2 regions of the Microbulbifer echini genome follow, and region 1 is predicted to be linked to the other one. Evidence: predicted binding sites of a transcription regulator. Region 1 holds the regulator's gene; the other holds the start of a gene.
What was found. Region 1 encodes sigma-54, which starts transcription at its own class of promoters, with help from an activator protein. Its sites were predicted from a motif close to TGGCACANNNNTTGCNNT; they were not measured.
Positions count from the first base shown of each region.

Region 1 (7,332 bases):
AGGCGCTTGCGCCACTCCTCCGCCATTTTGTCAAAACGCAGGTGCTGATGATCCCGCTCTTTGAACTTATTCAGGACAGCTTCTACCGCCTCGTGGTCGGCGCTGCGCATCAGTTTGCCAATATATTGCATTTGGCGACGGCGGGCCTCGTTTGATTTGATTCGTGCGAAGGTCTCAATCGCCTCGCGCATGTCTTCATCAATAGGCACCTCGGCCAGTTGGGCTTTGGACAGTTCGGTCAACTGTTTCCCCAGGGCTTGCAGCTCGTGCATTTCTTGCTTTAGCTGTGTCTTGCTCTTTGGCAAATCTTCATCGTGGTCGTCGTATTCGTACATCTCGAGTTCCGTGTATTGGTTCCGGGTCGCCCCGGTCTAATTGAGACGGTTGCGTATTTCCGCTCAGCTAAATTGCCAGGTGGCGAGTCCCAGGAAGGACATAAACCCCACCACATCGGTGACTGTTGTCAGTGCGACACTGCCGGCCAGGGCCGGGTCGATGCGCATGGCGCGTAATACAACTGGTAAAATTGCCCCTGCCATTGCCGCCACAATCAAATTGATAAGCATCGCCGCAACAATAATGACGGCAATAGTAATATCGTCAAACCAGAGTGCGGCTACTCCCCCCATGACTAGGGACCAGAGTAGGGCGTTCATCGCCGCTGCGCCGAGTTCCCGCGAGAGGAGCCAGCGCAGGTTGCTCCTGCCAATTTGCCCCAGCGCCATCCCCCTGATCACAACTGTGAGGGTCTGACTCCCTGCGACCCCGCCCATACTTGCGACAATTGGCATCAAAACGGCCAGGGCTACTACCTTATCCAGCGTATTCTGGAACAGGCTGATTACCCAGGAGGCGAGCAGGGCAGTAAGCAGGTTGATGCCGAGCCACAGAGCGCGCCTGCGGGCAGTGCGCCTTACCGGGGCAAAAGTGTCCTCCTCCTCATCGAGACCAGCCATGCTCATCAGAGAGTGGTCGGCCCCCTCGCGGATTACGTCGACGATGTCATCGATAGTGATTCGGCCCAGCAGGCGGTTATTCTCATCCACGACCGGAGCGGTAATCCAGTCGTATTTCTCAAAAAGCTGGGCCACTTCGGTATCGCGCATATCTGCGGGAATGGGCTCTACATCGGTGCTCACCACCTCGCGAACGGTAACGGAGGGGTCCGTTGTCAGTAGCTTAGAAAGAGGGAGCAGCCCAATATATTGCCCCTGGCGATTAATCACAAAGAGGCTGTCGGTGGATTCTGGCAACTGTTCGTGGCGGCGCAGGTAGCGCAGGACTACGTCCAGGCTTAGATTGGGGCGCACAGAGATGGTATCGGTGTCCATCAAACCGCCGGCGGTGTTCTCATCGTAAGCGAGAACGCTTTCTACCCGCAGACGGTCTGTTTCGCTCATTGCTGAGAGGACTTCCGAAACAACGCGCTCGGGGAGTTGCTGGAGGATATCGGCAATATCGTCCGCGTCCAGCCCCTCCATAATCTCGACCATCTCCTCGGTGTCCAAGGTATCGAGGATCTGGCTGCGCACCTCATCGGTCAGTTCCTGCAGAACCTCACCTTCGACATCCCGGTCGATCAGGTTCCACAGTACTTGGCGGATACGCGGGGGGGAGCTCTCCAGGAGTTGCGCAATACTCTGGGGGGTCAGAGTTTTAAGCATGCGCCGGACTTCCTGCCCGGTGCCACTATCCAGAGCGGCGAACAGCTCACTGAGCTGGTTTTGCGCGCGGAACTTGATTTCGGCTTGGGGTGGGCTGGACACGATAAATCCTTACTGCTCAGCGATAATTGGGAGGCGATGGCCACTGGAGAACGGTGGCGATTTTATGCTCATGGCGGGACTCTATCCAGAGCGGCTAACCATTGCAAATTACTCCGCTTCGCCAAAGCGCTCGGTGACCAGGGCGCAAATAGCGTCGAGCGCGGCGCTCTCATCCCGACCTTCAATCTCCAGCTCCAGCTCAGTACCTTGGCCGGCGGCGAGTAACATCAGCGCCATCACGCTCTTGCCATCCACTGAGCGCCCGTCACAGTGCACCTTGATGTTGGAGGAAAAGCGGGCGGAGGTCTGGGCGAATTTACTGGCTGCACGGGCGTGTAGGCCGAGCTTGTTGATGATGGTAAGGCGCTGTTTTTGCATAGGGGCCGGAGGGTGTGGGGTTATCTCTGTTGTTCGCGGTGGCGGACCTGGATATTGCCAAACTTGTGTAGAAAAGTACGGGCCAGTTGTTCAACCATGTATACAGAGCGGTGTCGCCCACCGGTACAACCGATGGAGATACAGGTGTAGCTTCGGTTACTCTCCTGGAAAGAGGGCAGCCAATTTTCCAAAAAGCCGGTGATGTCAGCTTCCATTTTACCGGTTGCGGGGTGCGAGCGTAGAAACTCAGCGACCTCTGGATCTAGCCCGGTTTTTTTTCTCAGGCTTGGCTCCCAGTAAGGGTTTGGCAAGCAGCGTAAGTCGAACATTAGGTCGGCGTCCACAGGGATCCCATACTTGAAGCCGAAGGACTGAAACAGTATTGCCATTCCCTCCGAGTGCCCGCCCACTACGCGGTTTTTAATCAGCTCCCTCAGCTCGTGCAGGCCGAGACTGCTGGTATCAATTACCATGTCGGCCATGGCAGAGATTGGCGTTAATAACTCCCTTTCCTGGTTGAGGGCTTCCAGTAAATGGGTGCAGTCATTACTGAGGGGATGTTTTCGGCGTGTCTCACTAAAGCGCTGTACCAGTACGGGTTCGCGTGCATCCAAATAGATGATGTCACACTGGACGCCGCTGGCGCGCAGGGACTCGATCACTCGCGGAGCCTGTTTGATATCCTGCCAGAGATTGCGTGCGTCTATTCCCAGGGCGAGGCGGGCATCCCCTTTCGGCGGTTGTTGTTCGACGCGCTTGATGAGTTCCGGCAGCAGGCTGGTCGGCAGATTGTCGATGCAGTTAAATCCGGCGTCTTCAAGTAGCTGTAGTGCGGAGCTTTTGCCGGAGCCGGAGCGGCCACTGATAATTACCAAGCGCATAAAGACCCTCTCTTTTTTGTTCTTTATACCACTAGTTCATTCAACAATAAGTGTTTTTATTCCTAACGGTAATTGAAACGTCGCAACGCAGTAAAATATTGCAGATGGCATTTGGGTGGACGTGCAGTGCAGAGATCAGGCCGCTGCGGCAGAGTCTATGGCCAGTGCGTAGAGAGCATCACTACTATCGGCTTGCCTTAATTTGTCCCGAACCTGGCTGCTGGAAAAGAGCGCGGCGATTTCTGCCAGGGTGTCCAGGTGTTGTTGCTCTGAGTCTTCTGGAACGAGGAGGACAAAGAGCAAGTCGACAGGTTGGCGATCAATTGCATCGAAATCTACGGCCGGCTCGATAGTGCAGAGCACGCCTATGGGCTCCTCACAGCCGGGGAGGCGGCAGTGGGGTATGGCCACGCCCTCGCCAATTCCAGTAGAACCCAAACGCTCGCGAGCAATCAATTGGTTGAATATTGTGTCGGAATCATGCTGTGGGTATTGTTCGGCGATAGCCTGGGCGATGTTGAGCAGCAATTTCTTTTTGCTGCTCCCCGCCAGGTGGCAAAGGCTGAGGCGGGGAGATAGTAGGGCTTCCAGTGTCATAATTCAGCGGTGGTTCTGCAACTTCTCTTTGTGTTTTTTCAGTTGGCGGTCCAACTTATCGGTGAGCGAGTCGATGGCCGCGTACATATCTTTATCTTCTGAACCGGCACAGAGGTCGTGACCATTGATATGTACTCGGGCCTCGGCTTTCTGGATCAGTTTTTCTACCGATAAAATGACCTGCGCGTTGGTTATGTTGTCGTAGTGACGTGTGAGCTTTTCCAGCTTGTTTTCACAATAGTTGCGCATTGGCGAGGTAACGTCGACGTGGTGACCACTAATGTTGATCTGCATGGATTTCTCCTTATTGGGTGCATCACATTTCGGCGAGCCTCCTTTCGGGTCGCAACCCTACTAGGAAGTGGCCCAGAATGGAAGGATACACTCAAAGTTCGGAGTTCGGTTGCGAAGGCGCAGCTACAGGCGCCAAATAGAGCGTGACCGTGGCAGTTAGCTTGGCTGGTCACAAACACCGTGACCGCTTAGACCAGGCGCTTTCTCTCGCTTGAGGAGGGGATGCCCATGGATTCCCGGTATTTGGCCACAGTTCGGCGGGCCACTTTAATCCCCTGCTTGTCCAGTTCCTGGGTAATCTTATTATCGGATAAGGGTTTACGCGGGGTTTCCGAGTCGATCAGTTTTCGAATCAATGCGCGTATGGCGGTAGAGGAGGCATCTTCGCCTGAGTCTGTGCTCACGTGGCTTGAAAAGAAATACTTCAGCTCGAAGACCCCGCGGGGCGTGAGCATATACTTCTGAGTAGTTACTCTGGAGATGGTCGATTCGTGCATACCGATTGATTCGGCGACATCTGCGAGCACCATGGGGCGCATAGCTTCAGGGCCTTCTTCAAAGAAACCCTGTTGTTTCTCGACAATACAGTTGGCCACCTTCAGCAGGGTCTCGTGGCGACTTTGCAGGCTTTTCATAAACCAGCGCGCCTCTTGTAAGTTGTCTCGCAGGAAGTTGTTATCCCTAGAGTTGTCGGCGCGCTTGACCAAAGAGGCATAGTGGTCATTGATTCGGATTTTTGGAGTGATTTCCGCATTCAGTTCCACCTGCCAGCGCAGAGCTTTGCGGGAAACAATGATATCCGGAATCACATAGTCCGGCTCCTGCCCGCCGAAGCTCTCCCCAGGGCTTGGGTTGAGCGTTTGTATAAGGCGAATTGCCTCTCCGAGCTGAGCCTCACTGAGGCGGGTGCGCCGCCCCAGCTGGCGAAAATCTCTTTTACCGAGCAGATCCAGATGTTTCTCAACAATATCGTGCGCCTGCTGGAGCCACGGGGTTTCTGGCGGTAACTGCTTTAACTGTAGTTGTAAACATTCCTTCAGGTCCCTGGCGCCGCACCCTGCGGGCTCGAACTGCTGGATGGTCTTTAATACCGCAAGCACCTCATCTTCCTCGACATTCACCGAGGAGGAGACTTCCTCCAGCGGGGTGCTCAGCAGACCGCTGGGGGTGATACCGTCTATGAGGTTCTCACCAATCCACTTATCCTGTTCGGATAAGGGGGTCAGGTTGAGCTGCCAGCGCAGGTGGTCCTGTAGGTCGATTGAGGTGGAGTTGCGTTCAAAGGCTGGCGAATCGGCATCGTGGCCACTGCTGTGGCTGGTGTAGATGTCATCCCAGCGGGAGTCGACGGGAAGTTCATCGGGGAGGTTTTGCTCCCAGTCCCTCTCAGTGAGGTCTCTTTCCTCTAAAGGTTGAGCGGCACTTTCGGGCGCTTGCTCTGCTTGGGGCTGCGGCTCTTCTGTTTTTGCTGGCAGTTCTTCACTATCCGCCTCCAGCATTGGATTGCTGTCAAGTGCTGCCTGGACCTCTTGCTGCAGATCGAGGGTGGATAGTTGCAGGAGGCGAATTGCCTGTTGCAACTGGGGAGTCATTGTCAGCTGAGTGCCGAGTTTGAGCTGGAGAGACTGCTTCATAATAGAGAGCCGCAGGCCATACGACAGAGTGATTATCAAATTGTCCTGAGATGGCGCAGACTACCTTTCTCTCCAAACCATTACAAGCAATAAGCGTGCCGACCCCGGAGCGAAAGCTGGGGGTCGTGATTCGGACTGATGACTCATTTAATGCAAATTGGCAGGAGAGAGGACAATGATCGGTGATTCACTTTAAATAGTGAATTCGTGTCCCAAATAGACTTCGCGAACCTGCTGGTTGGCAAGAACTTCATTCGGGGTGCCTTCAGCAATGATGTGGCCTTCGCTGACTATATAGGCCGTCTCGCAGATATCGAGAGTCTCGCGTACATTATGATCGGTGATGAGGACTCCGATATCGCGGTCCCGAAGGTGGCGGATGATCCCTTTGATATCATTGACTGATATGGGGTCTACCCCTGCGAAGGGCTCGTCCAGAAGGACGAAGCTGGGGTTGGTGGCCAAGGCACGAGCAATCTCTACCCTGCGGCGCTCTCCCCCAGAGAGGGCCATGCCCAGGCTCTGCTCTATGTGAGTAATGTGGAACTCCTCGAGTAGCTCTTGTGCCTGTTGTTGGCGCTCAGCTCTGGAGAGGTCTTTGCGGGTTTCAAGAATAGCCAGGATGTTGTCTTTAACGCTCAGGCGGCGAAAAACGGACGCCTCCTGGGGGAGGTAGCCTATTCCCTTGCGCGCCCGACCGTGCATGGACAGTCGGGTAATATCCTCGTCGTCAATCATCACCCGCCCAGCGTCGGCCTGTACCAGACCGGCAATCATATAGAAACAGGTGGTTTTCCCGGCGCCGTTGGGTCCGAGAAGGCCCACGACCTGCCCGCTGGAAACGCTGACACTGACATCCTGGACAACTTTTCTTTTTTTATACTGCTTGGCGAGGTGTAACGCTTTGAGCGTTGGCATAGTGTGTACCGAAATCTATCCATGCCGCGGACATAGTAATGTCCGCCGGTGCAATTATATCTAGAGCTTTGGTGCCCGAGTGGTGCCCAGGGACCCTACTGTCCCTTGTTATCACCGTTACTGGGTGTACTTTCTTTTTTCTCGGGCTTCCAGGTCATTTCCACGCGCCCCTTGCCTGTCTGGCCCTGGGCACTCATTTGCTCGGTGGTGAGGTCGTAGTCAATTTTCTCGGCGGCCAGCGTGTTACCTTCCCGGTCCACATGGGCCTTGCCTGTGAGCTGGAGTTCCTCAGAGCTTACCCGATAAACGATTTTCTGGGCTTTGGCCTTCACCGGGCGCTCAGTTTGTAGAATTTTTTGCTGGAAATGTGCGGGCTTACCGATGGCTACGACACGGCTGATCTCTTTCTCCGGGGTGAAGTAAACCTCGACGCGATCAGCCTGAATCTTTAAAGATCCCTGAGTTATAACAACATTCTTATTATATACCACCAAGTTATTATTGAGACCTGCGTTCATTGCATCAGAGCTGATATTGATCCGTTGTTGGCGATCTTCAGGGAGGGCTACAGCGCTAGAGGCTGTGAGTACCAGGGCTGCAATGGCGGAGGTTTTCAACAGATGGCGGTATTTAGTCAGTGTCATAGATGCTCTTTACGTCGGACAGTATTTCCACCCGATCTTCATTTAAGTAAGCGCGCATCCCCTTTCCTGTGGTGCGGTTGGGGCCGGAACTAATAGTAACAACTTTGTCTGTCTCGGCGAATTCCTTGCCGGGCAAAATCGTAAGACTTGGCGTTTCCAATTTGATACCACCAGGGGTCGGTAGTTCATCAATTTCTACCTTGCCGCGTAAAACAACCCG
Region 1 covers NZ_JBGMEL010000007.1:165,045-172,376, reverse strand. Annotated here, with positions in the region: gene yjgA (ribosome biogenesis factor YjgA) at 1-335, opposite strand, end outside; gene mgtE (magnesium transporter) at 399-1,766, opposite strand; gene ACCI51_RS09090 (HPr family phosphocarrier protein) at 1,875-2,144, opposite strand; gene rapZ (RNase adapter RapZ) at 2,165-3,025, opposite strand; gene ptsN (PTS IIA-like nitrogen regulatory protein PtsN) at 3,161-3,622, opposite strand; gene hpf (ribosome hibernation-promoting factor, HPF/YfiA family) at 3,626-3,916, opposite strand; gene ACCI51_RS09070 (RNA polymerase factor sigma-54) at 4,105-5,550, opposite strand; gene lptB (LPS export ABC transporter ATP-binding protein) at 5,743-6,468, opposite strand; gene lptA (lipopolysaccharide transport periplasmic protein LptA) at 6,564-7,112, opposite strand; gene lptC (LPS export ABC transporter periplasmic protein LptC) at 7,099-7,332, opposite strand, start outside.

Region 2 (7,332 bases), on a different contig from region 1:
TAAGATTGACGTAATCGAGGATTGCTCCGACTTCGGCAAAATCGTAACCTTCCTTTGCAATTGAGGGGCCGCAAGCGACCGCGGCGGTCAACTCCAGGTTTTTGCCGGTCTCGGCTTCGACTTCATCAAAGCGCGCGCGCAGCTCTCTCAGGAGTGCTGTGAAGTTGTCTTTGTCGATTGAGCGTCCGCCGTTCGGTGTATAGCCCGGATATTCGAAGTCGAGGTCGAGCCCATCGAAGTCCCAATCGGTAAGGAGTGTTACGGCATTTTCGATAAAGGCCGCGCGTGCGGTGTCGCTCTCCATCATCTCAGACACTTTATGAGAGAGGGTCCAGCCACCCACAGAGAGAATTGCCTTGGCGCCGTCGTCGTGCACCGATTTTACGAAACCTGACTCTTGATCGTTCCATCCCTGGCAGACCTCGGCCTGCTTACTGGAGTCGTACTGGCTGTAAGGATGCCAGAAGGGCGGGGAGCACTTGACCGGACCATTACCCGCGCCGCCGGAGAATGACTGGGCGCCCAGCCCGTAGAAAACATAGGGGTCTGTGAAGTAGATGGTGCCCTCTTCGTCGTTCCAGGCAAAGGCGTACTGGACGTGAGTGAGCTTGGAAAAATCCACGTTGTCGTGGGTAAAGGATGAGTCGGCCCAATACTCCCAGTCGGCCCAGTAGGCCGAGACTCGTTTGGTTGTCTCTTGAGCGCTGATATTTACGCTCAACACGAGCGCTGCCGCGAGCGTTGCAACCCTCTTAAATCCAAATCCGCGGTCACTGCGGTCCCCCTCCAACATCCTTGTTTGATCCTGAGATTGCAGGAAAGAAAACATTAGACTGACCTCCCATGGGCCTTAAATATGAAATAACTTAGCGTTATAGAGCTAAGGGAACCTCTGAATAATTCCGTAATGTCTCTGTGGGACTTGAAGGTCGCAAATATTAGACGCAGCTCGCCACAAATGGTCTTAGTCCATTGCAGGAGTGACAACGCAGTAGATGTGGCCCCCCAAGGCCTGCCGGTGGGGCTTTCCAAGGTATCACGGAATTATTCAGAGATTCTCGAAGCTTTATAATTGAGAAATTAGGAATAAATAAGGATGCAAAAGTTCCACGACGGATACAGAGAAATAATGCCGTTCAATGATTTATTTGCGCTGGATATTTTTTTAGTTTCCATGTGTTGAAAAAAAGAAGATGGAGCTAAAATTTAATCGCACTTTTTTCAGGAAATTTTTTCATATCAGGAAAAAGGGTAAATGATCGGACTTTGGGTGCGGTATTGAAACCTGGTTTGCCTAAGTCGAAAAACAAAAGGAAAAGTGTGCGGGGGACAACGGAATTATCTAAAAATTCTAGCTGGTATATTTTCGGTGAATTTTATTACCGTATACCAGCTAGCGGTATACGTTACTCAGCTATTAGTAATACAGCCTCGCCCGAGGAATTTTTATATTTACAGTGATCGGCGTATTATTTGTCGTGGGAGGACAAATAAAAAAGGGCCCGTTAGGGCCCTTTTTAGAGTGGAAGAAAATATAAATTATTTCTTCGCGCGTTTGCGCATATTTTCCTGCAGGATTTTTTTGCGCAGACGGATAAAGTTGGGAGTCACTTCTACCAATTCGTCGTCTTCGATAAATTCCAGCGCCTGCTCTAAAGTGTGGCGGATGGGCGGCGACAGGGTCAGTGCGTCGTCGGTACCTGAGGCGCGCACGTTGGTGAGCTGCTTGGCCTTAGTGGGGTTTACCACCAGGTCGTTGCCGCGGGAGTGGATACCGACGATCTGTCCTTCGTAGACCTCTTCACCGTGGCCCAGGAACAGGCGGCCGCGATCCTGCAAAGCGAACAGGCCGTAAGCGAGGGTCTTGCCTTTGACCATGGAAACCAGTACGCCGTTGATGCGCTTGGCCACTTCACCCTGTTTCACCGGACCATAGTGGTCGAAGATGCTGGTCATGATGCCGGAGCCACTGGTGATGGTGAGGAACTGGGAGCGGAAACCGATCATGCCGCGGGAGGGCACGATAAAGGTCAGGCGCACGCGGCCTTTGCCGTCCGGCTCCATATTGGTGAGGTCGGCCTTGCGCAGACCCAGCTCTTCCATAATCGGGCCCTGGTGCTGCTCTTCAACGTCGATAACCACCTGCTCGTAGGGCTCGTGGATCTCGCCGTCGACTTCTCTCTGTACCACTTCCGGACGGGATACGCCCAGCTCGAAACCTTCGCGGCGCATGGACTCGATCAGAACGGACAAGTGCAGTTCGCCACGGCCGGAAACCTTGAATTTATCTGGGGAGTCGCCTTGCTCTACACGCAGGGCCACGTTGTGGATCAGCTCCTGGTCCAGGCGCTCTTTGATATTGCGCGAGGTTACATATTTGCCGTCCTGGCCAGCAAAGGGCGAGTCGTTGACCTGGAAGGTCATGCTCACGGTGGGCTCGTCCACGCTCAGGGCCGGCAGGGCTTCCGGGGTGTCGACATCACACAAGGTGTCGGAGATATTCAGTTCGCCCACACCGGTGATGCAGACGATATCGCCGGCGCTGGCCTGTTCAACTTCGACGCGCTCGAGGCCCAGGTAACCCATAACTTGCAGGACCTTAGCCTTGCGTGAACTGCCCTCGCGGTCCAGCACCACTACCTGTTGGTTGGGCTTTAGGGTGCCGCGGCTGATACGGCCAACGCCGATTACGCCTACGTAGCTGGAGTAATCCAGGGCGGAAACCTGCATTTGGAAGGCGCCGTTGGGGTCGACCTTGGGCGGCTCTACTTTGTCCACGATCATCTGGAACAGCGGTGTCATATCATCGGCCAGGTCGGTGTCGTCGAGACCGGCGATACCGTTCAGGGCGGAGGCATAGACTACCGGGAAGTCCAGCTGTTCATCGGTGGCGCCGAGGCTGTCAAACAGGTCGAAGACCTGATCCATCACCCAGTCCGGGCGCGCGCCGGGACGGTCGATCTTATTGATCACCACGATGGGGTTGAGGCCCTGCTCAAAGGCTTTCTGGGTGACGAAGCGAGTCTGCGGCATGGGGCCGTCGACCGCGTCTACCAGCAGCAATACAGAGTCGACCATGGACAGTACGCGCTCTACCTCGCCGCCGAAGTCGGCGTGTCCGGGGGTATCGACGATGTTGATGCGGTAGTCGTTCCAGCGAATGGCGGTGTTTTTCGCCAGGATGGTGATGCCGCGCTCACGCTCTTGATCGTTGGAGTCCATGACCCGCTCTGCGCCTTCGTCGCGGCGGTCGAGAGTGCCGGACTGGGACAGCAGCTTGTCCACCAGGGTGGTTTTGCCGTGGTCTACGTGGGCGATAATCGCAATATTGCGCAGATTGTCTATCACTGGGGGCCTCTGGGCGTTAAATCTGGGTAAATCGGGGCGGGGGCCTGCGGGGTTTCTACAGCAGCATTCCGGCCAAAGGCGGCGATTATAGGGGGGCCGCATGACAATTGGGAGTGATTTTGAGTAAAAAATCACCGGCCATGTCCAGAATAGTGGACCCCACTGTTGTGGGAGGTGCGCGCGGACGCAGCAAGCGCCCGCGCGCAGAGGCTACTTCTTGAGGCCTTCGGGGCGGTGTGGAATCTGTGGGCGCAGTACGCCGACATTGCGGAAGCCCTCGTCTAGCAGGTGCGAGGCGTGCAGGCGGCTCATCACTCCGCGAGCGCAGTAGAGCAGGTATTCGCGCTCCTGATCCAGCTGGGCGAAGTTGCTGTTCAAGCGATAGAAGGGAATGGTCTGCACCTCTGCGCCCTCGAGCTCCAGTGGGTCCATTTCCTCTTCGTCCGGGTGGCGGATATCGAGTACGACGGCGCCGCCGGCCTCCTCGCGAACCTCCACTTCCGGGGCCTCGCCATCCACCTCTTCGATCACCTGATCGATATTCTGGATCGAACGATTACTGATGGCGCGATCGAGGATGGTGAAGTCGAAGCGGTTTTCCTCAGACTCCACTTTTTCAATCTTCGCGCGGGTGGTGGGTTTCACCGAGATCACGCCGCAGTACTCGGGCATATTCGCGGCGAATTCCTCGGTGCCGATTTCCCGCGAGGTGCGGATAATGTCGGTTTTATCGGTGGTGATCAGCGGGCGCAGTACCAGGGTGTCGGTGACGCTATCAATGACCGCCAGATTTTTCAGGGTCTGGCTGGAAACCTGGGCGATCGCCTCACCGGTTACCACTGCGTCTACTTCTAGTTCCTTGGAAATCACATCGGCGGCACGCAGCATCATGCGTTTCAGAATCACGCCCATATGGGAGTCGTCGACGCGCTCTAGGATCTCTGCCACCACCTCATCAAAGGGCACCGTTACGAAGCGCACCCGGTGGGAGGCACCGTATTTATTCCACAGGTAATAGGCCACTTCCTTCACGCCCAGCTCGTGTTGGCGCCCACCCAGGTTGAAAAACAGGAAGTGAGTGCGCAGGCCGCGCTTCATCATCAGGTAGCTGGCCACGGTGGAGTCAAAGCCGCCGGATACCAGCGACAACACCGGGTCCTGTGTGCCCAGGGGAAAACCGCCGAGACCGGGGTGCTGTACCTCGATCACGTTGAGCTTGTCGTGGCGGACCTCCAGCTTCACGGTGATATCCGGGTTTTTCAGTTTGACCCCGGCCGCCTCGGTATTCTGATTGAGACCACCCCCCACGTACTGCTCGACATCCAGAGATTGGAAGTCGTGCTTGCCGGTGCGTTTTACCCGCACACAAAACGTTTTGTCCTTGAGGGCTGGGCCCCACACCGCCAGGGTTTTCTCATACATATCGTGCAGGTCGCCCAGGGGGAACTGTTGCACGCGGGAGAAGTTGGCGATACCGGGAGTATGGGAGAGCACCTCTTCGATACGGCTGCCCAGGTGCGCTACGGCATCCGGGGCGATCACATCGATCTTTTCCCAGTCTTTGCGCACTTGAATGCGGTCGTCCAGCTGGTGCAGCAGGCGCTGCAGGTTGTCCTTGAGCTGGCGAGACATCCGCTTGCGCACAGGGTTGCTCTTGATGGTGATCTCTGGAAAAAACTTGACGACAAAGTGCATGGGAATCCGTGTGGTACCGCATGTTGATAAGAAGGTGCGGCATTATAAACTAGCCGGAGGCAACTTGGTTGTGCACTGTTAATGAGCGCCCTCGAGAACGATCGCGCCAGAATGGTGCATTTACCTGTGGCTGCTCGGCCACAATACATCTATCCTGCCCCAGTCGGCCCAGTGCTGGGGCCCGCACCGGCGCTAGTCGCCGCTGCGGCGCGGCTGCCCTAATTTGGCACACTCCTTGCTTTATTTCACGCCAGGTAAAGAGTGAATGCCGGCAGCAAAGGCATAGCGACCAATTACTTTTCAAGACCTGGAGGACAGCAATGTCAGCGAAAACGCTCGATTTGATTAAAGAGAGTGAGGCTAAGTGGGTAGACCTGCGCTTCACCGACACCAAGGGTAAAGAACAGCACGTTTCCATCCCTGTGTCGGAGATTGACGGCGAGTTCTTCGAAGAGGGCAAGATGTTTGATGGCTCCTCTATCGCTGGCTGGAAGGGTATCAATGAGTCCGACATGATCCTGATGCCGGATGACGATACCGCGTTCCTCGACCCCTTCACCGATGAGAGCACCGTTATTATTCGCTGTAACATCGTGGACCCGGTCACCGGTCAGGGCTACGAGCGTGATCCCCGCTCCATTGCACTGCGCGCCGAGGAATATCTGAAGTCCACCGGTCTGGGCGACACCGCACTGTTCGGTCCAGAGCCCGAGTTCTTCGTATTCGACGATATTACTTGGGGTGCCGAAATGGGCGGCGCCTTCTACAAAATCAATTCCGAAGAGGCGGCCTGGTCCTCCGGTCACAGCTTTGCCGAGGGCAATATCGGCCACCGTCCGGGTGTTAAGGGCGGTTACTTCCCCGTACCCCCGGTCGACTCCCTGCACGATGTGCGTGCTGCCATGTGTTCCGCTATGGAGCAGATGGGGCTGCGTGTAGAAGTGCACCACCACGAAGTGGGCACCGCAGGACAGTGTGAGATCGGCGTTGCCGCTAACACTCTGACCAAGAAAGCGGATGAGGTACAGATCCTCAAGTACGCTGTGCACAATGTGGCGCACGCTTACGGTAAAACGGCAACCTTTATGCCCAAGCCCCTGGTTGGCGATAACGGTTCAGGCATGCACGTACACCAGTCCTTCACCAAGGATGGCGTAAACCAATTTGCCGGCGACGCCTACGCGGGTCTGTCCGAGACCGCTCTGTATTATATCGGCGGTATCGTGAAGCACGCACGCGCTCTGAATGCGATCTGTAACGCGTCTACCAACTCCTATAAGCGTCTGGTACCGGGCTTCGAAGCACCGGTTATCCTGGCTTACTCTGCGCGCAACCGCTCCGCTTCCATTCGCATTCCGTATGTGACCTCGCCGAAAGGTAAGCGCATCGAGACCCGTTTCCCGGATCCGACCGCCAACCCCTACCTGGCGTTCGCCGCACTGCTGATGGCGGGCCTCGACGGTGTTAAGAACAAGATCCACCCCGGCGATGCCGCCGACAAGGATCTGTACGACCTGCCGCCCGAAGAGTTGGCTGAGTACCCGACGGTAGCCGAGAGCCTGGAAGGTGCCCTGGACGCACTGAATAGCGATCGCGCCTTCCTGACCGAAGGCGGCGTATTCACTGACGACGCAATCGATGCCTACATCGATTTGAAGCGTGAAGAAGTAGAGCGCCTGAACATGACCACACACCCGGTTGAGTTCGATATGTACTACTCCGTGTAATAGCGAGCGGCATCACAGTGATGCCGTCGAGCTGTTCTCGAAAAGCCCGCACCGCCCTGGTGCGGGCTTTTTTATTGGAGGTACACTTTCACTGGGGTGGTTGTTTTTGCCGTCGATCATTGTCGCGGCGTTTACAGCGCTTATTGCTAACTGGCCCCGCCAAGTTGGAGCCCACAATCGAGCAGACACAAGGAGCGCCGCTGTGCGGCCGATGGAGCTATGGGATATACAAAATTGCTTAAGGTATTGTGCCTCGCCACACCGTTATTTGCCCTTGCCGGCACCGATGGTGGCAGCGCATCGGGCACTATTTACAAAGTTGTCGGCCCCGATGGCCAGGTGACATTTAGCGATACGCCACCGGCCAATGGGCAGGCGCAAAAGGTGGAGTTGGCCCCGATCAATGTACAGCCCATCGCCCTGCCGCGCCCGTTGCCAACCCGCAAGTTGTCGCCCAAAGATAGAGAGGATGAGGGCAAAGAAGGGCCCACGGGCCCCGTCACTATTCAGATTGTGAGTCCGCAGGACGGCGCTACGATCCCACCGGGGCAACGCTTTATTC
Region 2 covers NZ_JBGMEL010000004.1:18,460-25,791, forward strand. Annotated here, with positions in the region: gene ACCI51_RS05175 (glycosyl hydrolase family 18 protein) at 1-829, opposite strand, end outside; gene typA (translational GTPase TypA) at 1,540-3,348, opposite strand; gene thiI (tRNA uracil 4-sulfurtransferase ThiI) at 3,559-5,043, opposite strand; gene glnA (glutamate--ammonia ligase) at 5,364-6,770, shown strand; gene ACCI51_RS05195 (DUF4124 domain-containing protein) at 7,005-7,332, shown strand, end outside.
Region 2: a site for sigma-54 is predicted at 5,268-5,285, ahead of glnA (glutamate--ammonia ligase). Genes of this name have one in related genera too.